One region of the Lysinibacillus sp. BS3 genome, then DNA from elsewhere that is predicted to be linked to it. Evidence: a T-box and tRNA genes for the amino acid it is inferred to sense, from the RefSeq annotation. Region 1 holds a T-box; the other regions hold tRNA genes.
The links. The T-box of region 1 lies ahead of AAJG31_RS20775 (valine--tRNA ligase). A T-box ahead of a tRNA ligase gene usually reads a tRNA of that ligase, here a tRNA-Val.
Positions count from the first base shown of each region.

Region 2: it has a tRNA-Val gene. The T-box ahead of AAJG31_RS20775 (valine--tRNA ligase) is inferred to sense a tRNA for this amino acid. The anticodon was not compared.
Region 3: it has a tRNA-Val gene. The T-box ahead of AAJG31_RS20775 (valine--tRNA ligase) is inferred to sense a tRNA for this amino acid. The anticodon was not compared.

Region 1 is NZ_CP154860.1:4,169,577-4,179,669, reverse strand. It holds gene AAJG31_RS20790 (bifunctional folylpolyglutamate synthase/dihydrofolate synthase) at 1-546, opposite strand, end outside; gene AAJG31_RS20785 (folylpolyglutamate synthase/dihydrofolate synthase family protein) at 543-1,823, opposite strand; gene AAJG31_RS20780 (hypothetical protein) at 1,958-2,356, opposite strand; gene AAJG31_RS20775 (valine--tRNA ligase) at 2,614-5,259, opposite strand; T-box leader at 5,340-5,597, opposite strand; gene AAJG31_RS20770 (valyl-tRNA synthetase) at 5,871-6,545, opposite strand; gene AAJG31_RS20765 (SRPBCC family protein) at 6,716-7,162, opposite strand; gene hemL (glutamate-1-semialdehyde 2,1-aminomutase) at 7,709-9,001, opposite strand; gene hemB (porphobilinogen synthase) at 9,002-9,982, opposite strand; gene AAJG31_RS20750 (uroporphyrinogen-III synthase) at 9,979-10,093, opposite strand, start outside.
Region 2 is NZ_CP154860.1:3,815,441-3,825,533, reverse strand. It holds gene AAJG31_RS19040 (MerR family transcriptional regulator) at 1-184, opposite strand, end outside; gene AAJG31_RS19035 (diaminopropionate ammonia-lyase) at 327-1,541, opposite strand; gene AAJG31_RS19030 (iron-siderophore ABC transporter substrate-binding protein) at 1,677-2,672, opposite strand; gene AAJG31_RS19025 (iron ABC transporter permease) at 2,817-3,818, shown strand; gene AAJG31_RS19020 (iron ABC transporter permease) at 3,818-4,873, shown strand; gene AAJG31_RS19015 (ABC transporter ATP-binding protein) at 4,889-5,683, shown strand; tRNA gene AAJG31_RS19010 (tRNA-Glu) at 5,823-5,894, opposite strand; tRNA gene AAJG31_RS19005 (tRNA-Ser) at 5,897-5,987, opposite strand; tRNA gene AAJG31_RS19000 (tRNA-Asn) at 5,998-6,074, opposite strand; tRNA gene AAJG31_RS18995 (tRNA-Ile) at 6,079-6,155, opposite strand; tRNA gene AAJG31_RS18990 (tRNA-Gly) at 6,157-6,230, opposite strand; tRNA gene AAJG31_RS18985 (tRNA-Phe) at 6,236-6,311, opposite strand; tRNA gene AAJG31_RS18980 (tRNA-Asp) at 6,370-6,445, opposite strand; tRNA gene AAJG31_RS18975 (tRNA-Met) at 6,449-6,523, opposite strand; tRNA gene AAJG31_RS18970 (tRNA-Ser) at 6,577-6,669, opposite strand; tRNA gene AAJG31_RS18965 (tRNA-Ile) at 6,685-6,761, opposite strand; tRNA gene AAJG31_RS18960 (tRNA-Met) at 6,769-6,842, opposite strand; tRNA gene AAJG31_RS18955 (tRNA-Ala) at 6,871-6,946, opposite strand; tRNA gene AAJG31_RS18950 (tRNA-Pro) at 6,962-7,038, opposite strand; tRNA gene AAJG31_RS18945 (tRNA-Arg) at 7,048-7,124, opposite strand; tRNA gene AAJG31_RS18940 (tRNA-Leu) at 7,133-7,221, opposite strand; tRNA gene AAJG31_RS18935 (tRNA-Gly) at 7,227-7,301, opposite strand; tRNA gene AAJG31_RS18930 (tRNA-Leu) at 7,338-7,422, opposite strand; tRNA gene AAJG31_RS18925 (tRNA-Lys) at 7,440-7,515, opposite strand; tRNA gene AAJG31_RS18920 (tRNA-Thr) at 7,523-7,598, opposite strand; tRNA gene AAJG31_RS18915 (tRNA-Val) at 7,602-7,677, opposite strand; rRNA gene rrf (5S ribosomal RNA) at 7,688-7,803, opposite strand; gene AAJG31_RS18905 (cysteine desulfurase family protein) at 8,082-9,152, opposite strand; gene nadB (L-aspartate oxidase) at 9,253-10,093, shown strand, end outside.
Region 3 is NZ_CP154860.1:3,803,323-3,813,415, reverse strand. It holds gene nadA (quinolinate synthase NadA) at 1-628, shown strand, start outside; gene AAJG31_RS18885 (VOC family protein) at 794-1,210, shown strand; tRNA gene AAJG31_RS18880 (tRNA-Glu) at 1,270-1,341, opposite strand; tRNA gene AAJG31_RS18875 (tRNA-Ser) at 1,344-1,434, opposite strand; tRNA gene AAJG31_RS18870 (tRNA-Asn) at 1,445-1,521, opposite strand; tRNA gene AAJG31_RS18865 (tRNA-Ile) at 1,526-1,602, opposite strand; tRNA gene AAJG31_RS18860 (tRNA-Gly) at 1,604-1,677, opposite strand; tRNA gene AAJG31_RS18855 (tRNA-Phe) at 1,683-1,758, opposite strand; tRNA gene AAJG31_RS18850 (tRNA-Asp) at 1,818-1,893, opposite strand; tRNA gene AAJG31_RS18845 (tRNA-Met) at 1,897-1,971, opposite strand; tRNA gene AAJG31_RS18840 (tRNA-Ser) at 2,025-2,117, opposite strand; tRNA gene AAJG31_RS18835 (tRNA-Ile) at 2,133-2,209, opposite strand; tRNA gene AAJG31_RS18830 (tRNA-Met) at 2,217-2,290, opposite strand; tRNA gene AAJG31_RS18825 (tRNA-Ala) at 2,319-2,394, opposite strand; tRNA gene AAJG31_RS18820 (tRNA-Pro) at 2,411-2,487, opposite strand; tRNA gene AAJG31_RS18815 (tRNA-Arg) at 2,497-2,573, opposite strand; tRNA gene AAJG31_RS18810 (tRNA-Leu) at 2,582-2,670, opposite strand; tRNA gene AAJG31_RS18805 (tRNA-Gly) at 2,676-2,750, opposite strand; tRNA gene AAJG31_RS18800 (tRNA-Leu) at 2,787-2,871, opposite strand; tRNA gene AAJG31_RS18795 (tRNA-Lys) at 2,889-2,964, opposite strand; tRNA gene AAJG31_RS18790 (tRNA-Thr) at 2,972-3,047, opposite strand; tRNA gene AAJG31_RS18785 (tRNA-Val) at 3,051-3,126, opposite strand; rRNA gene rrf (5S ribosomal RNA) at 3,137-3,252, opposite strand; rRNA gene AAJG31_RS18775 (23S ribosomal RNA) at 3,363-6,290, opposite strand; rRNA gene AAJG31_RS18770 (16S ribosomal RNA) at 6,472-8,023, opposite strand; gene AAJG31_RS18765 (DMT family transporter) at 8,293-9,192, opposite strand; gene AAJG31_RS18760 (MgtC/SapB family protein) at 9,325-10,047, shown strand; gene AAJG31_RS18755 (cation diffusion facilitator family transporter) at 10,062-10,093, shown strand, end outside.

The DNA.
Region 1 (10,093 bases):
ACCTGCTTTATGGTGTGCAATGCTTTCAAGCGTATCCCCTAAAAACTTTGTGTGCTCTAAAGCAATACTTGGGATAATAGAGACAATAGGTGTTACCACATTTGTACTATCCAATAAACCACCCATTCCCGCTTCAATCAGCGCAATATCCACCTGCCCATTGACAAAATGTAAAAATGCCGCCACCGTCAGCAATTCAAAATTGGTTAGTTTGCCACTCAGCCCAGCCTCATGCATCTGTTGGAAAACTTGATCCATTTCAGCCTCTGTTATAGGTTGACCAGCTATTTGAATTTGGTCATGAACATCAACGATACATGGTGACATAAATTTGCCCACGCGTAAGCCATGTTCTTGTGCAATTGCCTCTAGAAATGTTAACGTAGAGCCTTTGCCATTTGTGCCCGCTAAGTGGACAACACGCAAAGTTTGCTCAGGATTACCTAAATATGATAAAGCCTCTTCAATCGCTGTAAGACCTGGTTTAATGATATCCTCACTTTTAACCTGCCATTTCTCTTTATAATGATCAAAGTTTGGGATCATCGTCCTTCCTCCTGTAGCCACTGTCGAGCTTGTGCTATAAAATATAATGAGCCTGTAATGACAACAATATCCTCTTTTTGGCGTTCTTGTAATACTGTTTGAAGGCTTTTTAGCCATTCTATATGAACCGTTTTATTTGCATGAGTCGACAACATCGCTAAGCTTTCAGCAGGCATTGCATTTGGTAGGTCTATTTGTGTAAAAGTGATCGAGGTGGCAACAGCATCCATTAGTTCTATACTGTTACCATGATCCTTATCTGCTAATGCCGCGTAAATAAAGTGATAATTGTTTCTTGGATAGACATTTTTTAGTGTTTGGATCAGAGCAGCTGTCCCTTCTGAATTATGAGCACCATCTAGCACAATTTGATTCGGCCATTGCTCAAAGCGGCCTGCCCATTGCGCACATTGTAGACCTTGACAAATAGAATCATCAGTAATGACAATTGCCCCCTGCTCACGTAATGTTAGTATGGCTGTGATGGCCAAACTTGCATTATTTATTTGATGTTGACCAGCCATTTTTAATGGTACATCCTTCATCAAGACATGAGCCTTTTCATATGTAAAGTGCTGATAGTCAGTGCTCTGCCAACTATTTGTCACTGTGAAGTCTTGTCCTAAAACAAAGCATGATGCATGTCGTTCCTCTGCAGTAGCTTTAATGACAGCCAATGCCTCCTCATTATGAACACCTACAACAACTGGTATGCCTTCCTTGATGATGCCAGCTTTTTCTGCGGCAACCTTTGCGAAAGTGTCGCCTAAAAAGGCTGTATGCTCTAACGAGATCGTTGTAATAATAGCTAAAAGCGGTGTTACGACATTTGTCGCATCCAAACGCCCTCCAAGCCCTGTCTCAATAAGCGCTATATCTACACCTTCATGTGCAAAATACTGAAACATAATGAGTGTAACTACCTCAAAAAAGCTTGGAAATTCACCATTGTAGTGTTCTTCTATAATTTTCGCAAGTTTATTGAAATAGTAGAGAAATTGCTCATCCGAAATTTGGTGGCCGTTAATGGTCATACGTTCATTAACTCGCTCTAAATGTGGAGACGTAAATGCCCCTACAGTGTAGCCTGCATGTTGAAGCATTTCTCTTAATGCGTTCACCGTAGAACCTTTACCATTTGAACCTGCTACATGGATTACTCTTAGCTTATTGTGAGGTTCATCTAAATGTCCTAGTACTTCCCGCATAAGGACAAGTGGCGCACGTTTATGATCAACTGCTTTTAATGTAAAAATAAATTTTGTACATTCGTTCATTGTGTTAAACAAAAGAAACACTCCTTCTTACTGCAATATCTTTATTTTAGTACAAGTAACGTTTAATAACATAGCAAAATGACAAAATACAAAAAACACGCAGCTAGCAACTGCGTGTTCGTATTAATATTATTTTAGTGTACTTTGTGAGCACATAATAAAGCACCCATATTATTTAAAATGGTTTTTGCATCACTATTTAATAATGGATGAACATCTGGGCGTTGCACTAAGTCAAAAGCATTTTTTAACGTTCTTTTTAGCATCGATATATCAAAATCTGAGCAATATTCATTAATTTTTTGGATCGTTAATAAATCTGTTCGTGATAATTTAGTGCTATCCTGTTGGGGATTACTATTTGCTAATATGTGCTTAATCAGGACACGGCCACTTGTATTCAATAAACGATAATACTTTGCTTCGGATAATTTTAAGAGATTCGTTTCGATCAATACTCTCGCGCTTACAAAGTCTAATTCATCACATGCTTTGTTGACTTTTGTAATAATGGTTGCAATATTTCCTGACATTCTCAACACCTCCATTGGCTCTTATTTTCTTTACTAATAAAGACTGTCTATCTAAAAAACCATCTATTTAGATTTGGTTTTTCACGGCTAAATAACATGAAATTAGGTTTTGTTTCCTATTAGTTCAGCGCTGCACATCATCTATTAGACCAATTTATTTAAAATAATACTATATATTTTTTCCTAATTCAATGTATATCTTTAGCTCTACATAAAAAAAGCAATGGATGACTTTTTCGTCATCCATTGCTTCGTCTTTACATATTTTTTAATTCTTCTAAACGTTTTAACACAACTGCATGCTTGCTTTCGTAATCTGCTAATTTCTCACGTTCTGCGTTGACTAACGCTTCCGGTGCTTTCGATACAAACTTCTCATTCGATAATTTACCTGTAACAAGCTTTACTTCTTTTGCCCATTTCTCTAATTCTTTTTCAAGACGGGCAATTTCTTCCTCAAGATTGATCAGTCCAACAAGAGGCAGGAATACCTGTGCTCCTGTCACAACAGCAGTCATTGATTGTCCTGGGGCCTCTAAACCTTCACCAATTGTTAAAGTGTCAGGATTACAGAATTTTTCTAGATATGCTTGATTATCTTTAAGTACAGCTGCTGTTGCTGCATCTTTCGCTGAAATAAACAACGGTACTTTTTTGCTCATCGGTGTATTTACTTCCGCACGAATATTACGTACTGAACGTATAATATCCATTAGGAGCTTCATATTATCTGCTTCATCAGCAAAATGAAGATCTGTGCGTACTGTTGGCCATGCTGCCACTGTAATAGATTCACCTTCGTGTGGTAAGTGCTGCCAGATTTCTTCTGTAATGAAAGGCATAAATGGATGTAAAAGACGCATTGTTTGATCTAGTACGTAAGCTAAAATAGATCGAGTTGTCTTTTTAGCTGCTTCATCTTCACCGTAAAGTGGTAATTTTGCCATTTCAATATACCAAGAACAGAAATCATCCCAAATGAAATTGTATAATTCACGGCCAACTTCGCCGAATTCATAACGCTCTGCAAGAGAGGTTACACGTTCAATCGTTTCATTTAAGCGCGTTAAAATCCATTTGTCAGCTACAGATTTTTCACCAGTTAAATCGATCTCATCATATCTCATACCATCCATATTCATAAGCGCAAAACGTGATGCATTCCAAATCTTATTGGCAAAGTTCCATACTGCTTCAACTTTTTCAGTTGTATAGCGTAAATCTTGACCAGGTGATGAACCAGTAGCTAAGAAGTAGCGTAATGAATCTGCACCGTATTGTTCAATGACATCCATTGGATCAACACCATTGCCAAGTGATTTACTCATTTTACGCCCTTCACCATCACGTACTAAACCATGAATTAGCACATCTTTAAATGGACGTTGATCTGTAAACTCAAGGCCTTGGAAAATCATTCGAGAAACCCAGAAGAAAATAATATCATAGCCTGTTACTAATGTATTTGTTGGATAGTAACGTTTATATTCTTCATTTGCTTCATCTGGCCAACCCATAGTAGAAAACGGCCATAGTGCTGAAGAGAACCATGTATCTAGTACATCTTCATCTTGCGTCCAGTTTTCTGCATCTGCTGGGGCTTCTTTACCTACGTATATTTCGCCTGTTTCATTATGGTACCAGGCTGGGATTTGATGGCCCCACCATAATTGACGAGAAATACACCAATCGCGTATATTCTCCATCCAGCGGGAATATGTGTTTTCAAAACGAGCAGGAACAAAGTTTACTTTCCCTTCTTCGTCCTTTTGCAGCTCTAGGGAAGCATCAGCAAGTGGTTGCATTTTAACGAACCATTGTGCTGAAAGATATGGCTCAACAACAGCACCAGAACGTTCAGAGTGTCCTACTGAATGCATATGCTCTTCAATGCGAATTAACACACCTGCTTCTTGTAAATCAGCAACAATTTGCTTGCGGCATTCGAAGCGATCCATTCCTTTATATTTGCCAGCAAGATCATTCATTGTGCCGTCTTCATTCATTACTAGAATGCGCTCTAGATTATGACGATTACCAACTTCAAAGTCGTTCGGATCATGGGCTGGTGTCATTTTTACAACCCCAGTACCAAATTCCATATCAACGTACTCATCAGCAACAATTGGAATTTCGCGACCTACAATCGGTAAAATAACGTTTTTACCAATTAAGTGCTGATAACGCTCATCGTTCGGGTGAACAGCTACCCCAGAGTCACCAAGCATTGTTTCGGGACGTGTTGTAGCAACTTCTACATAGCCAGAGCCATCAGCTAATGGATATTTCATATGATAGAAGGCACCTTGCACATCCTGATAAATTACCTCGATATCAGATAATGCTGTTTTTGCTGCTGGGTCCCAGTTGATAATACGTTCACCACGATAAATTAAACCTTTTTCATATAACTGAACAAAAACTGTTTTTACGGCATCTGAAAGACCTTTGTCTAATGTGAAACGTTCACGTGTATAATCTAATCCAAGACCAAGCTTTGCCCATTGATCACGAATATGTCCAGCATACTCTTCTTTCCATTCCCATGTTTTTTCGAGGAATTTTTCACGTCCTAAATCATAACGTGTAATATTATCCTCACGCAGCTTGGCTTCTACTTTTGCCTGTGTTGCTATACCAGCATGGTCCATACCTGGCAACCATAGGGCATCATAGCCTTGCATGCGTTTCATACGAATGAGAATATCTTGTAATGTTGTATCCCAAGCATGACCAAGGTGTAATTTACCTGTTACGTTCGGTGGTGGAATAACGATTGAATAGGGCTTTTTCCCACTTTCAGGCTGTGCCTCGAAGAACTTCCCTTGTAACCACCATTCATAGCGACCAGCTTCAATGGACTGTGGGTCATATTTAGTTGGCATTGAAATGTTTTCTGTCATATTGACTCCTCCTATTGTTTGAAAACTGTTGGTAAAGAAATACTATTTATTTTTTACCCAATAAAAAAACTCCTCTCGTCTAAAAGGACGAAGGAGTTTTAGTTCGCGGTACCACCTTTAATTCCAGCAGGGTTAAGATAAATATTAAATAACATATTTTCTCAGCCTATTCTACTGGCTCTCAATTCGGTAACGGTGTTTAACCGGCTTTAACTACTATTATTTCACTAAAGCTGCTCAAGGGCTACCTTCAATTTCGTACAAATAGAAACTTCTCAGCTACCGTTTCCTCTCTGAAAATGTAGTCAAAATTTACTCTTCCCTATCATAGCATCTGTATTTGATTTTCCTTATTGTACCGCAGGATCGTGTCATTTTTCAAGTGATTTAGTCATCTTTTAGTAAGAGGAAAGTAAATAGAAAAGGAAGTGACAATTCAAATGCGACGACGCAAGTATAACCCTTGGCTTTTACCACCTTGGCTACGACAAGTTCGTTTTTATTGCAGAACCATCATCGTGCCGATTTGTGCTTTTCAGTTTATCCGTGTCATTATTGTGCCAACATCAGGTGATTTAGTCTTCTTATTACTCCTGCTACTTCTCTGCTATTTACTTTTGAAAGACATCATTTGAAACACGAACTTTAAGCGGTGTATATTCTTCTGTTAGATCCCAAATCATAGAAGGCACTTCATGCCAAGTACTGGATTCGCGTACAACAATATGGCTTGAGGATTCTCTTAATACAGCTTTTTGGTCAACTGTTGTAGAATTCTCTTGGCGTGAAGCTGCTGCTACTGCGGCAGGTTGTTTCACTTGAACACTTTCTTCAATTGCAGCCAATGTCTCCTCTTGTTCGAAAGCATGTGTTGATAGGTGCGGATTGTCTAACACATCTTTTTCAACAACAGGTTCATACTCATTGAAAGCGCTTGTGACTGTCCACTCAAGCTGACACATCTGATTTGTTAGACTAGGGCGAATATCCTTGACCATTAAATCTTTGACATCTGATTCTTTTGGTAAATCCACATGTAAAGGAACGGCATACTCAAAATAACCAGTATCTCCTTGAATATCAAGGGCATCAATTGTAATTAAATCTTCATTTTCCGCAAATGCTTGCATATCTTGAAAATCAAAGCGAACGTGTGCGGTGATATGATAGATGCCCATAAGTCGCAAAGAATCCTCTAACTGCATTGCCTGCCACTGTGGCTTAATTTGAACAGCTGCTATTTCAGTTGGGCAGCCATATCCAGGAAAACAAAATGTTTCGCGCATATTCCAAGTTTTGTGTTCGATAATAATCCCTCCCTTTGCATCATATGACGATTCGAAGGATAGTATGCTAGGATGTTGCCATTTGAACAGAGTTAAAAATAGATACTACTAAAAAAATGGCATGCTAGAAGTAATAGTCTAGCATGCCATTCCCATGGATGTTCGTATCATTAAACATTTACTAATTTAATTTTATTAGCTACACGATCTGTTAGCATTTGTGTTGCCTTTGGTACGATCGGTTTAAAAATCGGATTGAGAACAGGGCCAGCTAACCCGCCTGCAATGACTTCTAAGAATCCTGTCATTTTAGTATTTTCAGCGTCGATACTTTCTGCGAGGAAATAGCCATTTCCTGTGAAGTTATCAGAAAGCCCCTTTAATTCAAATGTAACTTTTGATGGTGCTATCCATTCTAAGATTGTAATTTCTACTTCAACTGTTTTTTTCAAAACGCCAACATTGCCTTTAAAAGTCCAAGTGGAGTGTTTCTCATCAATCATTTCATGTGCATTATAACCAGGGACAAGCTTTGCCCATTTTTCCATATCACTAACGAAATCCCATACATGTTCAATCCCTACGGGTACTTCGACCGTGTGTGTGCCTGTTGCCATATCAATTCACTACTTTCTTTTATGAATAGCTATATTATAAACGATATCGCCCACAATTTGGCTATGCTGAAAGATGTAATTTTGACAAAAGCAGGTCCTTCATCCAGTATAGTTGAGCGTACTTACTAGTAAATATATGCTATTGTTCCTTTTTACTCATGTATTCCTCAAGCACTATAATGCCTTCTGCTTAATCCATTAAAAAAGGTAATGTCAATGGGATATAAAGCAATTTTACAAAGCGAGGGTTTATTCCATTCCGCTAGCATCCTTTCCAGGGGGGCGTTCGTGAGTGACAACACCTCTAAATAAAATGAGTAGTGAACACTTTTACTTTATTTGAAAATCTTGCTATTAAGAAACATTTTTATGGGGTGGGGTGGAAGGTGCTTGAATCCCATGGGATAGCTAAAGAGGTGAGCCATAGGAAAGCAAGTAGCCTACAACGGAAACCATTTTCCCCTTTCGCAAAAATTCTAGTGATGGTTTTGTTTTTCAACAGCAGAAGAGCATGCTAGAAATAATTCTAGCATGCTCTATCAAATTTTATTGCGCTAATTGCGCAAATACTTTATGGAATGCTGCCACTGTTGTCGCAATGTGCTCTTCCGTGTGAGCTGTTGAGATGAATAGTCCCTCAAATTGAGAAGGAGGTAAGAAAATACCTTCCTCTGCCATTAGACGGAAATATTCAGCGAATAATTGTAAATCTGATGTTTTAGCAGAAGCAAAATCAATGACATCTTCATTCGTGAAGAAGAAGCCAATCATAGAGCCTGCACGATTAACAGTGTGCGGGATATTATATTTAGTTGCTGCTTCACGGAAACCAGCCTCAAGCTGATCCCCTAATTTTTTAAAGTAATCATACGTACCATGGTCTAAACGGGATAACGTTTCATAACCAGCTGTCATCGCTAACGGATTCCCCGATAATGTTCCTGCTTGATAAATTGGTCCAGCTGGTGCTACTTGCTCCATAATTTCTTTTTTCCCAGCGAATGCGCCTACAGGGAGACCACCTCCGATGACTTTACCTAAAGTAGTCATATCAGGCGTTACCCCAAAATACCCTTGTGCACAGCCATAATCTACGCGGAAACCTGTCATGACTTCGTCAAAGATTAATAATGCACGGTGCTCTGAAGTAAGTGCACGCAAACCTTCTAAGAAACCTGGTTGTGGAGGTACAACACCCATATTTCCTGCTACTGGCTCCACAATGACTGCAGCTAACTCTGTGCCAAATTTCTCAAAAATCACTTTTGCCCCTTCTAAATCATTATAGGCAACTGTCAACGTATTGCGGGCGATATCTGCAGGTACGCCAGGGCTATCAGGTAGGCCTAATGTGGCAACACCAGAACCAGCTTTAATCAATAAGGAGTCACCGTGACCATGATAAGACCCTTCAAACTTTAAGATCTTATCACGTCCTGTCACACCACGTGCTACACGTAATGCAGACATAGTAGCCTCTGTTCCAGAAGAAACAAAGCGAATCATTTCCATTCCTGGTAAACGGTCTAATACTAATTGAGCTAAGCGATTTTCTGTATAGCTTGGAGCACCGAAGGAAGAACCCTTCGCAGCTGTATCTGCAATTGCTTTCACTACCTCTGGATGTGTATGTCCTAAAATTAACGGACCCCAAGACAATACATAATCAATATATTCATTGCCATCAATGTCTTTAATGATTGCCCCATGGCCAGATTCCATGAAAATCGGGTCCATATTTACTGATTTAAATGCACGTACTGGGCTACTTACACCGCCCGGCATTAATTGAACAGCTTCAGCATAGGCTTGTTTTGATTTTTCGTAAGAACGTGTCATTTATTTCTCCTCCAACCAACGTGCAGCATCTTTTGCATGATACGTAATGATTAAATCAGAGCCTGCACGTTTCATGCCTAATAATGTTTCAAGCACAACTTTTTTCTCTTCAATCCAACCATTTATAGCAGCCGCTTTAATCATTGCATATTCACCTGAAACGTTATACGCAACAAGCGGTAATGGATAGTTATTTTTCATGTCTCGAATAATATCTAAATAGCTAAGGGCAGGCTTGACAATTAGGAAATCTGCGCCCTCTTCGATATCTGACTCCGCTTCACGGAATGCCTCTAGACGATTTGATGGATCCATTTGGTAGGATTTACGATCACCAAATTGCGGAGCACCATCTGCAGCATCACGGAAAGGTCCATAGTAACTGGATGCATATTTGACTGCATAGGACATAATCGGGATATGTTCAAAACCAGCTTCATCCAGACCAGCGCGAATTGCCGTTACAAAGCCATCCATCATATTTGATGGAGCAATGATATCAGCGCCAGCTTTTGCTTGTGATATCGCCGTGCGAGCTAAAACATCTAATGAAGGATCATTCAAAATTTGATCGCCCTCAATTAAGCCACAATGTCCATGATCCGTAAATTCACATAAGCATGTATCCGCGATGACTAACAACTCAGGATGACGTGTTTTAATGAGTCGAGTCGCTTCTTGCACAATGCCATGATCATGAAATGCACCTGTTCCAACCGCATCCTTTTCAGCTGGCAAGCCAAATAAAATAACTGCAGGAATACCTAATGCTACAACCTCATCCACCTCTGCCTCTAGTTTATCTAATGAAAATTGAAAAACGCCAGGCATTGAATGTACTTCATTTTTAATATTTTCGCCTTCTATTACAAAAATAGGATAGATCAGGTCCTCTTTATGTAAGTATGTTTCTTTTACCATTGATCTCATCGTTGCATTGGCACGCAAACGACGGTGTCTTTGAAATTGTAGTTTTGTCATGATTTGTCCCCTACTTTCATAATTTCTTCGATGACTGCTTGCATTGTATAAACGCTTGGCATAATATCCACAGTAGCACCGTATTGTTCAAGAGCTGCTTCCGTAATATGA
Region 2 (10,093 bases), 350 kb from region 1:
ATTTCATATCCAAAGCACGGTAAAATAAAATCTGCTGCAACATATCGACCTCCCATTGGCCATAAAATCGATAACCTGCCTCATTGGTTCTTGCTGGTTTCAGCAATCCAATTTCATCATAATAACGCAATGTTCTTGTACTAACGCCCGATAGTTGAGCAAGCTCCTGAATGGTATATTCCATCTCATCACCTCCACTAATGCTACTGTAAGCTTTGACGCAACGTTAAGGTCAAGAGTTAAAATAAAAAAATTTAATTAAACTTAATTATACTTTCAAATCCTTTTACAAAAGGAAAATAGCAAACTAGTAAATCACTAGTTTGCTATTGATTCGCATATTTCCCATGCCATACTATTTCTCGATAACTCTCTTTATCTGTATCACCTTCTGTATTAATAAACAGCACCCTTGCTTGTTCATTTAGGTGCAAGGCATGTTTTAATTCCTTATATTGTTCATTAGTCATTATTTCATAAAAGCAACCAAATGGCGCCGCTCCTGATTCACCAGCTATAATGCGAGTGTCTGTAGCTAAAGGATTTCCTAGAACGCGCATACCTGTTGCTGCTATTTCTTCCTCACAGGAGATACTTATTTTTGTGTAGGCTTTTAAGATTTGCCAAGCCTGTGGATTCGGTTCACCACAAGCAAGACCTGCCATTATAGTTTGCATCTCCCCACCAACAGTGACAAATTGATCTGTATTTTTCTTAAAGCTTTCATAATAGCAATTAGCGACATGTGGCTCAACCAAGACAAATGTAATATCCTGCTCATAGTATTGCTGTAAAAATGCTACTACTGCTCCGGCAAAGGACCCCACACCAGCTTGCAAAAATACATGTGTTGGGGCTTGCTGAATCTGTTCATCAATCTCCTGTACAAGGGTTGTATACCCCTGCATAATCCATAATGGAATTTCTTCATAGCCTTCCCACATCGTATCTTGAATCAAGACCCAGCCATTTTCTTGTGCAAGCTGTGAGGTATAACGAACAGTATCGTCATAATTCATTGTCGTAATTTCAGCAAAAGCCCCTTCACTTTTAATATGCAGTAACCGCTCAGCGGCGCTACCAGCCGGCATATATATTCTTGCTTGAAAACCCAGTTCTCTTGCAGCCCATGCCACACCACGACCATGATTTCCATCAGTCGTTGAAATAAATGTTAAATTGCCTACTTGCGCTCTTACTTCTGGAGTTTTTAACTGTTCAAACGATAGCTCCTCTATATTCCTTCCAAGCTTATTGGCAACATATTGCGCAATTGCATAAATACCTCCTAAAACTTTAAAGGCATTTAAACCAAATCGATAAGATTCATCTTTAATCATAATTTTTTCTACATCCATATATGAAGATAGTGCCTCAAGATGATGGAGTGGTGTCTTCTCAAATTGCTCATATGTACGCTGAAATTGACCAACCTTCTTCACTTGATCTAGTGAAAAATATGGAAGTATTGCTGTTGCTTGTTTTATATGATCTTGCTCTAAATAATGCTGATTATAAACCCACCTTAATTTTTCCTTCATCGTCATCCCCCTCAATTTATGGTCAATATCTACATCATAGTCTATCTAACTTTAAAGTACCAGGAGAGTATATATTAGGAAGTAAAAAAACTATACATTTATCGAACATCGATAAATGTATAGTTTATAAGAAAATTATTTAACAAAGATTTCTTTCACTTGATCTAGCATAATATTCGCAGCTAAAATGCCTCCAGCCGTATTCCAAATGACATCATCCACCTTATGTGCATTGCCTTTTTGGACAGCTGATAAGTTTTTCCAAAGCGGGTCTTGTGTCCACTCTTGTTCAGTTGCTAGTGCTGAATCATCGCCTGTTGGCATGTACGTGAAGTAGAAAATAACATCCCCATCCATTTGAGGGATTGCTTCTTTCCCTACTTCAATCGCTAAGTTTCCTAGTTTAGCATTATCTTTAAATAAATCTGCTTGCGCTGCAACACGTTTAAATCCTAAAGCATCAAAAATCACACCTGAGAATGAATCTGTGTAATAGATACGAGATTTATCGGCCATAAAGCGTACAAATGAAACTTCTTGGTTGGTTTGTTCTCCAAGTTCTTCTTTCAGAGCTTGTAACTTATCTTCGTAAGCTTTTAGAACTTCTTCACCTTTTGTTTCTTGATTTACTGCTTTAGCGTATAATTTAAAATTCTCTTTCCAGTCACCACGTAATGTATCAGAAAACACAGTTGGAGCAATTTTGCTAAGTTTAGCATAATCTTTTTCTTGTCGTAATTTATTGCCAATGATTAAATCTGGCTTTAAAGAAGCAATTTTTTCGATATTTATTTCATGTTCAATACCGACAACCTCTACACCTTCCATTTGATCCTTGATGTGATCATACCATGGATCGCCTGTCCAAGATTGAACAGCACCTACTGGTTTAATACCTAGAGCTAATAATGCTTCTGTTCCTTCATTAGTTAAAACAACGATACGTTTTGGTGTGTCTTTTACTTCAGTTGTCCCCATTGCATGGTCAACACTGTAAGCATTGCTTTCTTTTGTACTTTCTTCTTTGGCATTATCTTTAGAAGTACCGCATGCTGCCAGAACAAAAATAGCAACCACAGCTAGTAAAACTAATAGTTTTTGAAAAGCTTTTTGCACCTTTTCTTCCTCCATTGTATATGATAAAATATTTAAGCATATTTGACGAGAATGAAAATCACTTTCATCTGTCTAAGAACGATATTAATCGTATTGTATGTAACTATCAAAGTCAATAACTAATTTATTAATTTTCCAAGAAAAGAGTACACGTTAAATATGATATTAAAAAATAATTATTCCAAAATGATTGCTTTACTAGTAGGAGTCATACTATTACTTCTTTCTATGGGGATCAGTATTGTGTATGGTTATGCAAATACTTCTATTCAAACTACGTATGAATCTTTTAGACAATTTAACAATTCAAATGAGCATCTTATTATTCAAAATGTTCGAATTCCAAGAGCTCTTATAGCCAGTTGCGTTGGTGCTTCATTAGCTATTACAGGCGTGCTTATGCAGACCTTAACGAAAAATCCATTAGCCTCTCCTGGAATTTTGGGCATTAATGCAGGAGCAGGCTTTGCTGTTGTCTTTGCCATGATTTTTTTCCACATTTCAAGCTTGCAATCTTTTGCGTGGATTGCATTTCTTGGTGCTGCAATCGCTGCTTTATCCGTTTATGGGATTAGTTTCTCAGGTAGAGATGCTGTTACTCCAGTGAAAATAACTTTAGCTGGTGCTGCCATCAGTGCCCTATTTGCATCATTTACACAAGGTTTACTCGCTACAAATGAAGCAGAGCTTGATCAAGTTTTGTTTTGGTTAGCAGGTTCTGTACAAGGTAGAAAACTTGAAATTCTACTATCTGTTCTACCGTATCTAGTAATTGGGTGGATTGCTGCCCTCATCATTTCCCCCAAAATGAATATTCTTGCTCTTGGCGATGATGTAGCAAGAGGTCTTGGTTTACGTTTAGGACTTATGAAGATATTGGTCGGTCTTATTGTTATTTTTTTAGCAGGGGGAGCAGTTGCAATTGCTGGCCCCATTGGTTTTATAGGGATTGTCGTTCCCCATTTTGCGCGCAAGTTTGTCGGCACTGATCATCGATGGCTTATTCCTATGGCTGCTTTACTTGGGGGGATACTTTTATTGCTGGCTGATGTTGCGGCTCGTTATATTATTATGCCACAAGAAGTTCCAGTAGGCGTCATGACTGCTATGATTGGCACACCATTCTTTATTTACCTTGCGCGAAAAGGTGGAAAAAAATAATGAAACATGTAAAAACAATTCGTTTACTTCAACAAAAAATTTCATTTTTAATAGATGTACAAGCTATAAAAAAATTAACAGTGATTTGCATACTAACTCTTGCCGTTTTCTTTCTTAGTGCATCATTTGGTGATTCATTCATCAATCCATTTAAAGTTTTACAAGCTTTTTTTGGTTACGGCTCAGATTTTGATCAACTGATTATTATTGATTTTCGAATGCCTCGAATTTTCATGGCCTTGTTTGCTGGAATGGCATTAGCCGTCGCAGGTGCAGTTTTACAAGGAATCATTAAAAATCCACTTGCCTCACCTGATATAATCGGCATATCTGCTGGTGGTGGGGCAGCGGTTGTTGGTTTCTTAGCCATTTTCAGTGATTCTAATCACTCTTTAACAGTTAGTATAGAGTGGTTGCCATTAGCAGGATTCATAGGTGCTACTATCGTCGGATGTATAGTCTACCTATTTGCTTGGAAAGATGGTGTCACACCAAATCGTCTTGTCTTAATCGGTATTAGCGTGTCGGCATTCATGCAAGCAATTACTACAATGTTAATGATTATCGGCCCAATTTATCAAGCAAGTGAAGCGAATAAATGGATTACGGGTAGTGTCAAAAGTTCGGATTGGGATCAAGTACAAATCGTTGTTCCATTGATTTTTGTACTTCTACTTATAACCTTTTTTATTACTCGGCAGTTAAATGTTCAAGAATTAGGTGATGATACAGCATCAAGCCTAGGGCAGCCTGTTCAAAAAACACGCCTTTACTTAATTCTATTATGCTCCAGTTTAGTAGCGAGTGCCATAGCATTTGCTGGTGCTATTGGGTTTGTAGGATTAATGGCTCCTCATATTGCACGACGCATTGTTGGTTCATCGTTCGGTGTACTTATTCCGGCATCCGCAGCAATTGGTGCATTGCTTGTAATGGTTGCAGATATTATAGGTCGTACAGCATTTAGCCCATTAGAAGTACCCGCAGGCGTCTTTACTGCTGCTATCGGTGCTCCTTACTTTATCTATTTATTATTTAGAAACCCTAAAAAATAAAGGAGTCTATACTACATGACTGAATCTTTATTAACCAAATCTCTAACATTAAGTTATGGTGATTTCAATATTATCGAAGATCTCAATTTATCTATTCCTTTGAATGAAATTACTGTATTAATCGGAGCGAATGGCTGTGGTAAATCCACACTCTTACGCTCCATTGCTCGATTATTAAAACCTAAAAAAGGCTCCGTTTTATTAGACGGTGAGGATATTTTTAAATTATCAACAAAACAAGTGGCTAAAAACCTCTCTATTCTTCCTCAATCTCCTGTTGCACCAGAAGGCTTAACTGTCCTACAACTTGTGAAACAAGGTCGCTATCCTTACCAAAGTTGGCGACAACAGTGGACTGAAAAGGATGAAGAAATCGTTTTAAGCGCTTTAAAAGCTACAGGTACAGAGCATTTACAAGATAGACCAGTAGATGAGCTATCAGGAGGACAACGTCAACGTGCTTGGATAGCTATGACGCTTGCTCAAGATACAGATATCATTCTTTTAGACGAGCCTACGACATACTTAGATTTAACTCATCAAATAGACGTTTTAGATTTACTATTCGAATTGAACCAACAGCAAAAGCGAACTATTATTATGGTACTACATGATATTAATCTTGCTTGTCGCTATGCCGATCATATTATTACAGTGCGTGACCGTGGTGTCTATCGTCAAGGGAAACCAGAAGAAATTATGACCACTGATTTAGTTAATCATGTGTTTGACCTTGATTGCCAAATGACGACAGATCCAATATTTGGTACACCTCTTTGCATCCCATATGGAAAAGGGCGAAAAATTTAATCGCTAATTTGAAAAACAACAAGCCTACACAGTTTAATCCTTCTGTGTAGGCTTTCATTTATTATAGCTTTGTTATAAATCTAAATATCAAGTAAATTAAAAAGTGCAGTAGATGTAAATTCATCTACTGCACTTAGTATGACCCGTACGGGATTCGAACCCGTGTTACCGCCGTGAAAGGGCGGTGTCTTAACCACTTGACCAACGGGCCCATGGCGGAGAAGGAGGGATTTGAACCCTCGCGCCGGTTACCCGACCTACACCCTTAGCAGGGGCGCCTCTTCAGCCTCTTGAGTACTTCCCCAAAATAAAAATGGCTCCGAAGGCAGGACTCGAACCTGCGACAACCTGATTAACAGTCAGGTGCTACTACCAACTGAGCTACTTCGGAATAATGGTGGGCCTAAATGGACTCGAACCATCGACCTCACGCTTATCAGGCGTGCGCTCTAACCAGCTGAGCTATAGGCCCTTGGAGCGGGTGATGGGAATCGAACCCACGACATCAGCTTGGAAGGCTGAGGTTTTACCATTAAACTACACCCGCATAAATGGTGGGTCAGGACGGAATCGAACCGCCGACACTTAGAGCTTCAATCTAATGCTCTACCAACTGAGCTACTGACCCATTTCGTCCATGCTAAGCTTGCTCACTTTTTTGCTTCTCATGACTTTTATTTTAAAAATGGCGGTCCCGACCGGGATCGAACCGGCGATCTCCTGCGTGACAGGCAGGCATGTTAACCGCTACACCACGGGACCTTTTGGTTGCGGGGGCCGGATTTGAACCAACGACCTTCGGGTTATGAGCCCGACGAGCTACCACTGCTCCACCCCGCGATAATTTTATGTTGTTTCGAGTTTTTAAAGCACCATTTATAAAAATTTAAAACTGGAGGAGGTAGAGGGATTCGAACCCCCGCGCGGTGTTACCCGCCTGTCGGTTTTCAAGACCGATCCCTTCAGCCAGACTTGGGTATACCTCCGTTACAATATATAAATGGTGGACCTTGCAGGACTCGAACCTGCGACCGGACGGTTATGAGCCGTCTGCTCTAACCAACTGAGCTAAAGGTCCTTTAAGATGGCGGCAGAGGGGATCGAACCCCCGACCTTACGGGTATGAACCGTACGCTCTAGCCAGCTGAGCTACGCCGCCAGGATCTTTATACTGGTTAATTTACTTATGGTGGAGCCTAGCGGGATCGAACCGCTGACCTCCTGCGTGCAAGGCAGGCGCTCTCCCAGCTGAGCTAAGGCCCCATAATTTTTTGGAAATGGTCGGGAAGACAGGATTCGAACCTGCGACCCCTTGGTCCCAAACCAAGTGCTCTACCAAGCTGAGCTACTTCCCGTTGTTCTTTTGGCGCGCCCGACAGGAGTCGAACCCATAACCTTCTGATCCGTAGTCAGACGCTCTATCCAATTGAGCTACGGGCGCATTTAAAATGGTGCCGAGGACCGGAATCGAACCGGTACGGTAGTCACCTACCGCAGGATTTTAAGTCCTGTGCGTCTGCCAGTTCCGCCACCCCGGCACATTTGGAGCGGAAGACGAGGTTCGAACTCGCGACCCCCACCTTGGCAAGGTGGTGTTCTACCACTGAACTACTTCCGCATGTGCATAAGCTTTTTTATCTGGCAATGAAAATAATGGTGCGGGTGAAGGGAGTCGAACCCCCACGCCTTGCGGCGCTAGATCCTAAGTCTAGTGCGTCTGCCAATTCCGCCACACCCGCTTATTATTATTTATAAATGGTGAGCCATGAAGGACTCGAACCTTCGACCCTCTGATTAAAAGTCAGATGCTCTACCAACTGAGCTAATGGCTCGAAAAAATGGTGCCGGCTATAGGAATCGAACCCACGACCTACTGATTACAAGTCAGTTGCTCTACCTGCTGAGCTAAACCGGCATATGGTGGAGGATGACGGGCTCGAACCGCCGACCCTCTGCTTGTAAGGCAGATGCTCTCCCAGCTGAGCTAATCCTCCTGGGTATTATGCCTAGCGACGTCCTACTCTCACAGGGGGAAGCCCCCAACTACCATCGGCGCTAAAGAGCTTAACTTCCGTGTTCGGTATGGGAACGGGTGTGACCTCTTTGCCATCATCACTAGACTTTGTTATGTATCTTGTTTTGAAGTTGTTTACCTGTCCTTCAAGACAAGAATTATTGTATAACGTTTTCTAACATTGTGCAATACTTTTTTATAAAAAAAAGAAATTATTACTTTTTAAAGATATTTTTGTTAAGTAAGAGAAAATATTGCCCTGCAAAATATTATAGCAATTGTTGGTTCAAAAGAAAACAATTATTTTATTTGGCCGATATTATTAGCTTATAATCTATTTCACTACAAGTGAAGAATATAGATAATCCTTCACTCGTCTTTTCGTTAAATATTTGAAAGCTCTATTTTTAATTTTACAATATCCTCAAGTGTAGTGGAAGGTCCAAAAGATATTCTAAAAAATTGGCGTGCCGCTTCCAAAGAGAACCCCATTGATAGAATAGCCTTTGTTCCCGATTCACTATGAATATCACATGCACTACCTGTAGAGATACAGATTCCCGCCTCATTTAACTTTAAAAGAACATATTGCCCCTCTACTTTTTCCATCATTACCCCACAAATATTAGGTAGTTGCTGTTTACACTCAACGAGCTGACATTTTTCAGGTAAATTATTTTCAAAATAATTTCTTAGCGTTTCATAATGTTGCAATTCATATTGATAGTTTTCAATTGCCGCGGCAAAGGCCACGATTGCAGGAGTATCTAATGTCCCCCCTCTAAGACCCCTCTCATGTGTCAAACCTGGTGTTAATGCAGGTACTCTGATTGCAGGGTTCAGATATATAGCACCACAGCCCTTTGGTCCGCCTATTTTATGAGCCGAGATGGTAATCGCATCTGCCCCTTGTGGTATAGCTAGTTTGCCAAATGATTGTACACAATCAACATGACAGAATATATTTGTTTTTCTTGCCATCTTTACGATTTTCTCTACAGGCTGGATTGAACCAATTTCAGAATTGACATGTTGAATGGTAATCAAAGCAGTCTCTTCCCGGATTGCTTGTTGCAATTGCCCCAGATCAACACAACCATCCTTCTGCAAAGGTAATTTTGTTACAGTAAAGCCCTTTTTCTCAAGTGTATTCAAAGCCGCATGCACTGACGTATGCTCAGCTTGAGATGAAATAATGTGTTTTCCTTTTTTTGAGGCTAGCGCTAACGACAAGATGGCTATGAGATTTCCTTCTGTTCCACTACCCGTAAAAATTACGCCATCACTAGTTACACCTAGGGCTTGGGCTACAACCTCCCTTGATTGCTGGACAAAATAAAAAGCTTGTCCCCCTAAATCATGCAAACTCGCACTATTTCCATAATACCGTTGTGCCACCTCTACATATGCCTCAAGAGATTCCCTCATCATAGGTGATGTTGCAGCATAATCCATATAAATCATCGTCTTCTTCCTCTCTTGTTCATCAGGTCTTGTTTTCTTTTATATTTTATGTAAAGATAAGTGTCAAGACAACTGTAAAGAAGGTATAACAATGGATGTAAAGACAGACGTCCTTATAATTGGTAGTGGTATTGCTGCACTTCAGGCTGCTTTAGTGCTTGAAAAACATTTTCAAATACAAATTGTTACAAAATCATCTATATATATGAGTAGTTCTTATCGTGCACAAGGTGGGATTGCTGCTGTTACCAGTGAGGAGGATCATATTCAACATCATATTGCTGATACATTGAAAGCTGGAGAGTATCATCATGAGAAAAGGCATGTTAAAACACTTATAAAAGATGGCACTGAGATTATGCAAAACTATCTAAAGGATGGCCTCCCTGTTGATCGGCAGGTCGATGGAAAACCTGCTCTAGGACTTGAAGGAGCACATAGTCATCATCGTATTCTACATGCAGGTGGTGATCGTACTGGTCAGATTTTCATAGATTACTTGCTTCATAAACTTTCGCCCAAAACAAAGATCAATTGCTATGAAATGGCTTATGAGCTTTTACGGAATACAGATGGTGACTGTGTAGGAGTGCTAACTAAAGGAGAAAAAGGTACAAAACGTTATTTGGCTCATCATGTTATTTTAGCGACAGGTGGCGCAGGTGCCCTTTATTCAAGTACATCTAATTTTCCAACTAATACAGGGGATGGGATCGCATTAGCATTTCGAGCAGGCGCTGCCATTAGTGATATGGAATTTATGCAATTTCACCCGAGTCTTCTGTGGTGTAAAAATGAAGCAAAGGGATTAGTTTCTGAAGCTGTCAGAGGGGCTGGTGGTATTTTTGTTAATGCCCAGCATCAGCCCATTATGACAGGTTTACATGCTCAACTTGACCTAGCACCAAGACATATTACTGCACTTGCCCTAT
Region 3 (10,093 bases), 370 kb from region 1:
CACTTCATCGAATGCAAAGGAACTTGTTCAATGGGCTTTTACCCAAAAACAGCGTATCTTCTTTTTACCTGACCAACATTTAGGAAGAAATACTGCCTATGATTTAGGTATACCTCTTGAAAATATGGCTGTTTGGAATCCACATAAGAACTTGCTCGAAACAAAAGAGCCACTTGAAAATATCCAGGTTATTCTTTGGAAGGGTCACTGCTCTGTGCACGAAGGTTTTACTGTTCAACATACAGAGGTTATTCGCAAAGAACACCCGACTATGAGGATAATTGTTCACCCTGAGTGCAGCCGTGAAGTGGTTGCAGCGGCTGATGATGCAGGCTCCACAAAATACATTATTGATACAATCAATCGAGCTCCAAGCGGATCTGCATGGGCAATTGGAACAGAAATGAACCTTGTCAATCGCATTATTAAGCAGCATCCTGATAAACATATTGTCTCCTTAAACGAAAACTTTTGTCCTTGTTTAACAATGAATCGAATTGACCTTCCACATTTGTTATGGAGCTTAGAAAGTATTGAGCAAGGTCAACCTCATAACCGTATACAAGTAGATGAACATACTACCGCTGAAGCACTTAGTTCACTTGAAAGAATGCTAGCCAGAGGATAAATAGTTAAAACTTTTTAAACAGAAAGGTTGAAGATATAACCTTTCTGTTTTTGTTGACATAACGCCTACTTCTAATAGTGCTAATGGCTTCCATTTGCGCCCCGCTTTGCTATAATTGACACGACTTTATGCTCCATGATACTGTCAATTTGGAGGTGATACTAAATGGCTTTTCAATCGAAAAATATCTTTATCAATTTACCAGTACAAGATCTAAACAAATCTATCAGTTTTTTTAAGGAATTAGGTTTTGAGTTCAATCAACAATTCAGTGATGAAACAACAGCCTCAATGATTATTAGTGAAAATATCTTCGTATTAATAATGGTTGAAGAACGATTTAAAGGATTTAGTAAGAAAGAAGTTACAGATACTACTACTTCTGCAGAAGCAATCTTATGTCTTTCTGCTGAAAATCGTGAACAAGTAGATCAATTAGTGAATAAGGCTCTTGCCTCTGGTGGTAAACCTTATAGTGAACCACAAGATCACGGATTTATGTATGGTTGGGGTTTTCAAGATGTAGATGGGCATATCTGGGAAGTAGTTTATATGGATGAAAATGCATTGAATCAAGAGTAAATTTTGTATCTATGAATATCAAAAAACAGTAGATGCAATTGCATCTACTGTTTCTAGTATGACCCGTACGGGATTCGAACCCGTGTTACCGCCGTGAAAGGGCGGTGTCTTAACCACTTGACCAACGGGCCCATGGCGGAGAAGGAGGGATTTGAACCCTCGCGCCGGTTACCCGACCTACACCCTTAGCAGGGGCGCCTCTTCAGCCTCTTGAGTACTTCCCCAAAATAAAAATGGCTCCGAAGGCAGGACTCGAACCTGCGACAACCTGATTAACAGTCAGGTGCTACTACCAACTGAGCTACTTCGGAATAATGGTGGGCCTAAATGGACTCGAACCATCGACCTCACGCTTATCAGGCGTGCGCTCTAACCAGCTGAGCTATAGGCCCTTGGAGCGGGTGATGGGAATCGAACCCACGACATCAGCTTGGAAGGCTGAGGTTTTACCATTAAACTACACCCGCATAAATGGTGGGTCAGGACGGAATCGAACCGCCGACACTTAGAGCTTCAATCTAATGCTCTACCAACTGAGCTACTGACCCATTTCGTCCATGCTAAGCTTGCTCACTCTTTTGCTTCTCATGACTTTTATCTTTAAAAATGGCGGTCCCGACCGGGATCGAACCGGCGATCTCCTGCGTGACAGGCAGGCATGTTAACCGCTACACCACGGGACCTTTTGGTTGCGGGGGCCGGATTTGAACCAACGACCTTCGGGTTATGAGCCCGACGAGCTACCACTGCTCCACCCCGCGATAATTTTATGTTGTTTCGAGTTTTTAAAGCACCATTTATAAAAATTTAAAACTGGAGGAGGTAGAGGGATTCGAACCCCCGCGCGGTGTTACCCGCCTGTCGGTTTTCAAGACCGATCCCTTCAGCCAGACTTGGGTATACCTCCGTTACAATATATAAATGGTGGACCTTGCAGGACTCGAACCTGCGACCGGACGGTTATGAGCCGTCTGCTCTAACCAACTGAGCTAAAGGTCCTTTAAGATGGCGGCAGAGGGGATCGAACCCCCGACCTTACGGGTATGAACCGTACGCTCTAGCCAGCTGAGCTACGCCGCCAGGATCTTTATACTGGTTAATTTACTTATGGTGGAGCCTAGCGGGATCGAACCGCTGACCTCCTGCGTGCAAGGCAGGCGCTCTCCCAGCTGAGCTAAGGCCCCATAATCTTTTTGGAAATGGTCGGGAAGACAGGATTCGAACCTGCGACCCCTTGGTCCCAAACCAAGTGCTCTACCAAGCTGAGCTACTTCCCGTTGTTCTTTTGGCGCGCCCGACAGGAGTCGAACCCATAACCTTCTGATCCGTAGTCAGACGCTCTATCCAATTGAGCTACGGGCGCATTTAAAATGGTGCCGAGGACCGGAATCGAACCGGTACGGTAGTCACCTACCGCAGGATTTTAAGTCCTGTGCGTCTGCCAGTTCCGCCACCCCGGCACATTTGGAGCGGAAGACGAGGTTCGAACTCGCGACCCCCACCTTGGCAAGGTGGTGTTCTACCACTGAACTACTTCCGCATGTGCATAAGCTTTTTTATCTGGCAATGAAAATAATGGTGCGGGTGAAGGGAGTCGAACCCCCACGCCTTGCGGCGCTAGATCCTAAGTCTAGTGCGTCTGCCAATTCCGCCACACCCGCTTATTATTATTTATAAATGGTGAGCCATGAAGGACTCGAACCTTCGACCCTCTGATTAAAAGTCAGATGCTCTACCAACTGAGCTAATGGCTCGAAAAAATGGTGCCGGCTATAGGAATCGAACCCACGACCTACTGATTACAAGTCAGTTGCTCTACCTGCTGAGCTAAACCGGCATATGGTGGAGGATGACGGGCTCGAACCGCCGACCCTCTGCTTGTAAGGCAGATGCTCTCCCAGCTGAGCTAATCCTCCTGGGTATTATGCCTAGCGACGTCCTACTCTCACAGGGGGAAGCCCCCAACTACCATCGGTGCTAAAGAGCTTAACTTCCGTGTTCGGTATGGGAACGGGTGTGACCTCTTTGCCATCATCACTAGACTATGGTCGACCTTCCATACACGGCGTACTGCTGTATCTAGAAGCTCTCTTTTTAGAAAGATTTGCTCTTTCAAAACTGGATAAACGGTGCATTGAATGTTTCAAACGTTTTGGTTAAGTCCTCGATCGATTAGTATTCGTCAGCTCCATGTGTCACCACACTTCCACCTCGAACCTATCTACCTCATCGTCTTTGAGGGATCTTACTTACTTGCGTAATGGGAAATCTCATCTTGAGGGGGGCTTCATGCTTAGATGCTTTCAGCACTTATCCCGTCCACACATAGCTACCCAGCGATGCCTTTGGCAAGACAACTGGTACACCAGCGGTGTGTCCATCCCGGTCCTCTCGTACTAAGGACAGCTCCTCTCAAATTTCCTACGCCCACGACGGATAGGGACCGAACTGTCTCACGACGTTCTGAACCCAGCTCGCGTACCGCTTTAATGGGCGAACAGCCCAACCCTTGGGACCGACTACAGCCCCAGGATGCGATGAGCCGACATCGAGGTGCCAAACCTCCCCGTCGATGTGGACTCTTGGGGGAGATAAGCCTGTTATCCCCGGGGTAGCTTTTATCCGTTGAGCGATGGCCCTTCCATGCGGAACCACCGGATCACTAAGCCCGTCTTTCGACCCTGCTCGACTTGTAGGTCTCGCAGTCAAGCTCCCTTGTGCCTTTACACTCTACGAATGATTTCCAACCATTCTGAGGGAACCTTTGGGCGCCTCCGTTACCTTTTAGGAGGCGACCGCCCCAGTCAAACTGTCCGCCTGACACTGTCTCCTGCCCCGCTAAGGGGCATGGGTTAGAATTTCAATACAACCAGGGTAGTATCCCACCGACGCCTCCTTCGAAGCTGGCGCTCCGAGATCTCTGGCTCCTACCTATCCTGTACAAGTTGTACCAAAATTCAATATCAGGCTACAGTAAAGCTCCACGGGGTCTTTCCGTCCTGTCGCGGGTAACCTGCATCTTCACAGGTACTATAATTTCACCGAGTCTCTCGTTGAGACAGTGCCCAGATCGTTACGCCTTTCGTGCGGGTCGGAACTTACCCGACAAGGAATTTCGCTACCTTAGGACCGTTATAGTTACGGCCGCCGTTTACTGGGGCTTCAATTCGCAGCTTCGCTTGCGCTAACCACTCCTCTTAACCTTCCAGCACCGGGCAGGCGTCAGCCCCTATACGTCACCTTACGGTTTTGCAGAGACCTGTGTTTTTGCTAAACAGTCGCCTGGGCCTATTCACTGCGGCTCTCATGCGCTTGCACGCTCAAGAGCACCCCTTCTCCCGAAGTTACGGGGTCATTTTGCCGAGTTCCTTAACGAGAGTTCTCTCGCACACCTTAGGATTCTCTCCTCGACTACCTGTGTCGGTTTGCGGTACGGGCACCTCTCACCTCGATAGAGGCTTTTCTTGGCAGTGTGAAATCAGGAACTTCGTCCATACGGACTCGCCATCACAGCTCAACGTTACAGTGTGCGGATTTGCCTACACACACGCCTTACTGCTTGGACGCGCACAACCAACGGCGCGCTTACCCTATCCTACTGCGTCCCCCCATTTCTCAAACGGTGAGGAGGTGGTACAGGAATATCAACCTGTTGTCCATCGCCTACGCCTATCGGCCTCGGCTTAGGTCCCGACTAACCCTGAGCGGACGAGCCTTCCTCAGGAAACCTTAGTCATACGGTGGACGGGATTCTCACCCGTCTTTCGCTACTCATACCGGCATTCTCACTTCTAAGCGCTCCACCAGTCCTTCCGATCTGACTTCAACGCACTTAGAACGCTCTCCTACCACTGACATCGTAGATGTCAATCCACAGCTTCGGTGAATCGTTTAGCCCCGATACATTTTCGGCGCAGCGTCACTCGACCAGTGAGCTATTACGCACTCTTTAAATGATGGCTGCTTCTAAGCCAACATCCTGGTTGTCTGTGCAACGCCACATCCTTTTCCACTTAACGATTACTTTGGGACCTTAGCTGGTGGTCTGGGCTGTTTCCCTTTTGACTACGGATCTTATCACTCGCAGTCTGACTCCCGTGTATAAATATCTGGCATTCGGAGTTTGTCTGAATTCGGTAAACCGGGATGGCCCCCTAGTCCAAACAGTGCTCTACCTCCAGTATTCTCATCACGAGGCTAGCCCTAAAGCTATTTCGGAGAGAACCAGCTATCTCCAAGTTCGATTGGAATTTCTCCGCTACCCACACCTCATCCCCGCACTTTTCAACGTGCGTGGGTTCGGGCCTCCAGTAAGTGTTACCTCACCTTCACCCTGGACATGGGTAGATCACCTGGTTTCGGGTCTACGACCACGTACTATTTCGCCCTATTCAGACTCGCTTTCGCTGCGGCTCCGCCTTCTAAAGCTTAACCTTGCACGTAATCGTAACTCGCCGGTTCATTCTACAAAAGGCACGCTATCACCCATTAACGGGCTCTAACTACTTGTAGGCACACGGTTTCAGGATCTCTTTCACTCCCCTTCCGGGGTGCTTTTCACCTTTCCCTCACGGTACTGGTTCACTATCGGTCACTAGGTAGTATTTAGCCTTGGGAGATGGTCCTCCCGGATTCCGACGGAATTTCACGTGTTCCGCCGTACTCAGGATCCACTCAGGAGAGAACGAACTTTCGACTACAGGGCTTTTACCTGCTCTGGCGGACCTTTCCAAGTCGCTTCATCTAACTCGCTCTTTTGTAACTCCGTATAGAGTGTCCTACAACCCCAAGAGGCAAGCCTCTTGGTTTGGGCTCTTCCCGTTTCGCTCGCCGCTACTCAGGGAATCGATTTTTCTTTCTCTTCCTCCAGGTACTTAGATGTTTCAGTTCCCTGGGTCTGCCTTCAAGACGCTATGTATTCACGTCAAGATACTACGCGATTAAACGTAGTGGGTTCCCCCATTCGGAAATCTCCGGATCAAAGCTCACTTACAGCTCCCCGAAGCATATCGGTGTTAGTGCCGTCCTTCTTCGGCTCCTAGTGCCAAGGCATTCGCCGTGCGCCCTTAATAACTTAACCAAGTTATTAAGCCTATAAAAAACTTAAAAAATAAATGTGTTTGTTACAATTTCAATGTCGTTTTATCCAGTTTTCAAAGAACAAGTTTTGAAGTGTTTCATTCAGATAGAATGAACCTTCAAAACTGAACGCAAAACGTAATCTTACAAACCCAAGGTTTGTATTCCGAAATAATCCTTAGAAAGGAGGTGATCCAGCCGCACCTTCCGATACGGCTACCTTGTTACGACTTCACCCCAATCATCTATCCCACCTTCGGCGGCTGGCTCCAAAAGGTTACCTCACCGACTTCGGGTGTTACAAACTCTCGTGGTGTGACGGGCGGTGTGTACAAGGCCCGGGAACGTATTCACCGCGGCATGCTGATCCGCGATTACTAGCGATTCCGGCTTCATGTAGGCGAGTTGCAGCCTACAATCCGAACTGAGAACGACTTTATCGGATTAGCTCCCTCTCGCGAGTTGGCAACCGTTTGTATCGTCCATTGTAGCACGTGTGTAGCCCAGGTCATAAGGGGCATGATGATTTGACGTCATCCCCACCTTCCTCCGGTTTGTCACCGGCAGTCACCTTAGAGTGCCCAACTAAATGATGGCAACTAAGATCAAGGGTTGCGCTCGTTGCGGGACTTAACCCAACATCTCACGACACGAGCTGACGACAACCATGCACCACCTGTCACCGTTGCCCCCGAAGGGGAAACTATATCTCTACAGTGGTCAACGGGATGTCAAGACCTGGTAAGGTTCTTCGCGTTGCTTCGAATTAAACCACATGCTCCACCGCTTGTGCGGGCCCCCGTCAATTCCTTTGAGTTTCAGTCTTGCGACCGTACTCCCCAGGCGGAGTGCTTAATGCGTTAGCTGCAGCACTAAGGGGCGGAAACCCCCTAACACTTAGCACTCATCGTTTACGGCGTGGACTACCAGGGTATCTAATCCTGTTTGCTCCCCACGCTTTCGCGCCTCAGCGTCAGTTACAGACCAGAAAGTCGCCTTCGCCACTGGTGTTCCTCCAAATCTCTACGCATTTCACCGCTACACTTGGAATTCCACTTTCCTCTTCTGCACTCAAGTCCCCCAGTTTCCAATGACCCTCCACGGTTGAGCCGTGGGCTTTCACATCAGACTTAAAGGACCGCCTGCGCGCGCTTTACGCCCAATAATTCCGGACAACGCTTGCCACCTACGTATTACCGCGGCTGCTGGCACGTAGTTAGCCGTGGCTTTCTAATAAGGTACCGTCAAGGTACAGCCAGTTACTACTGTACTTGTTCTTCCCTTACAACAGAGTTTTACGATCCGAAAACCTTCTTCACTCACGCGGCGTTGCTCCATCAGGCTTTCGCCCATTGTGGAAGATTCCCTACTGCTGCCTCCCGTAGGAGTCTGGGCCGTGTCTCAGTCCCAGTGTGGCCGATCACCCTCTCAGGTCGGCTACGCATCGTCGCCTTGGTGAGCCGTTACCTCACCAACTAGCTAATGCGCCGCGGGCCCATCCTATAGCGACAGCCGAAACCGTCTTTCAGTCTTTCACCATGAAGCAAAAGAGATTATTCGGTATTAGCCCCGGTTTCCCGGAGTTATCCCAAACTATAGGGTAGGTTGCCCACGTGTTACTCACCCGTCCGCCGCTAACGTCAAAGGAGCAAGCTCCTTTTCTGTTCGCTCGACTTGCATGTATTAGGCACGCCGCCAGCGTTCGTCCTGAGCCAGGATCAAACTCTCCATAAAAGAAATTTGATTAGCTCAAATTGTTTTGCTGGCATCATGTTTGATGTCCAAAATTGTGTTTTATTCACTAGCAAAACTAGCTACTTAAAACTTTATTGATTACGTTTTGCTTGTTCAGTTTTCAAGGTTCATTTTATTTAAGTCGTTTTCAGCGACTTTATTATCTTATCTCATTCCCAACTAAAAGTCAACAACTTTTCAAAACTTTATTTTCAAGCGTTCCTTCTTGTTAAGGACAAGTAATAATATATAATATAGCATTTTAAAAATCAAGCATTTTTCTTAAAAAAATTAAAAATCTTTTTAATATCTATTACAAACAATAGAATTCCTGCTAATACAATCAATCCACCGATGATTTGTGTCATGATTAAATACTCTTTAAATATCACCAAAGCTAAAAGAGCAGCTCCTACAGGCTCAAATAATATAGCAATTGAAACAACATTCGTACTAACATATTTAATTGACCAATTAAACAAAGTATGACCAAGTAAATTTGGTATTAACGCTAATAAGATAAACCATAACCAATCCATCGAAGAATATGGACCAAAAGATTCCCCTTTAACCATTACATATATAAATAAAGTGATGGTACTTACAACATATACAACCATTGTATAGGTTACAAGTGATAATCTCTTACGTACATCCTGTCCTAATAGAAAATAAGCTGTCGCTAGGGCACAAGCAACGAGCGCCAGTACATCTCCATATAAGGCTGTTCCACTTACTTTAAAATCGCCCCAACTAATTAAAATACTTCCTATTATTGCAATTGATCCTGCTACGATTGTTTTCACCGTAATTTTCTCTTTAAAGAAAAAGTAAGTGCCCACAAACGCAAACAAAGGTTGTAGTGTTACTAAAACTGTTGAACTTGCTACTGAAGTATAGTTGAGTGATTCAAACCATAATATAAAATGAAAAGCTAAAAAAATCCCTGCAACTGAAGAAAATAGCCAATCACGTCTTTTTAAAGTCGTTAACTCCTTTGTATATCCCCTTAAAAACCATGGCGCCATGATTAAAACGGAAAATAGCATGCGATAAAATGCTATAATCCCCGCTTCCGCCGATGCTAATTTCACAAAAATAGCTGACATCGATACTGAAATTACACCAATCACAATCGGGATGTATGGATGGATTTTTGGCTGCTCCAAAAAACCCCACCTTCCTAAAAAAATACTTATATGTCCTTACTTCATGTTGTACAATACAAAAAAGTGATGCACATATAATAATGACAGTTTGCATATCTCTTAGCAATACGAAATATCAATGGAGGGTTGTGTATGGAAACATTATTCGAAAATATGATTACATATGAAGTTGGCATAAAATTAGTTATTGCAGCCACATTAAGTTTAGTAATCGGTATCGAAAGGGAATTAAAGAAAAAACCAGTTGGATTAAAAACAAGTTTAGTTATTGCTACTTTCAGCTGCTTATTAACGATTATCTCCATTGAAACTGCCTACTCAACCCCCGCTAGAGAAGATATTAATATTACGATGGACCCTCTTCGTTTAGCCGCACAAATTGTTAGTGGAATTGGCTTTCTTGGTGCAGGAGTCATTCTAAGACGCGGGAATGACAGCATTACGGGTTTAACAACCGCTGCTATGATTTGGGGAGCCGCTGGTATTGGTATTGCGGTTGGTGCAGGTTTTTACATGGATGCAACACTAGCTGTTGTGATCATTGTTTTTGGAATTGAAGTACTATCACCTTTTCTTATGAAAATCGGACCAAAGCGAATTCGTATGCGGGAAATTTTATTAAAAGTCCAAATTGATGATGACAACCATACAGAATCATTTCTATTATTTTTAAAGGACAACAACATTATCATTGAAAATATACGCATTAAAGATGTGCACTTAAAAAACGATAGTGTTTTACATGAGTTAGATTTACGTCTTTCCTTAATCGTCTCGGATAATTTGTTGTCATTTTATCGTTCATTACGAGCACTATCTTATATAGAAAAAATCGAAATGGAAATTTTAAACTAGTTGGAGGATTTTTTATGGCAGAACTATTAAAACTACTAAAAGACGG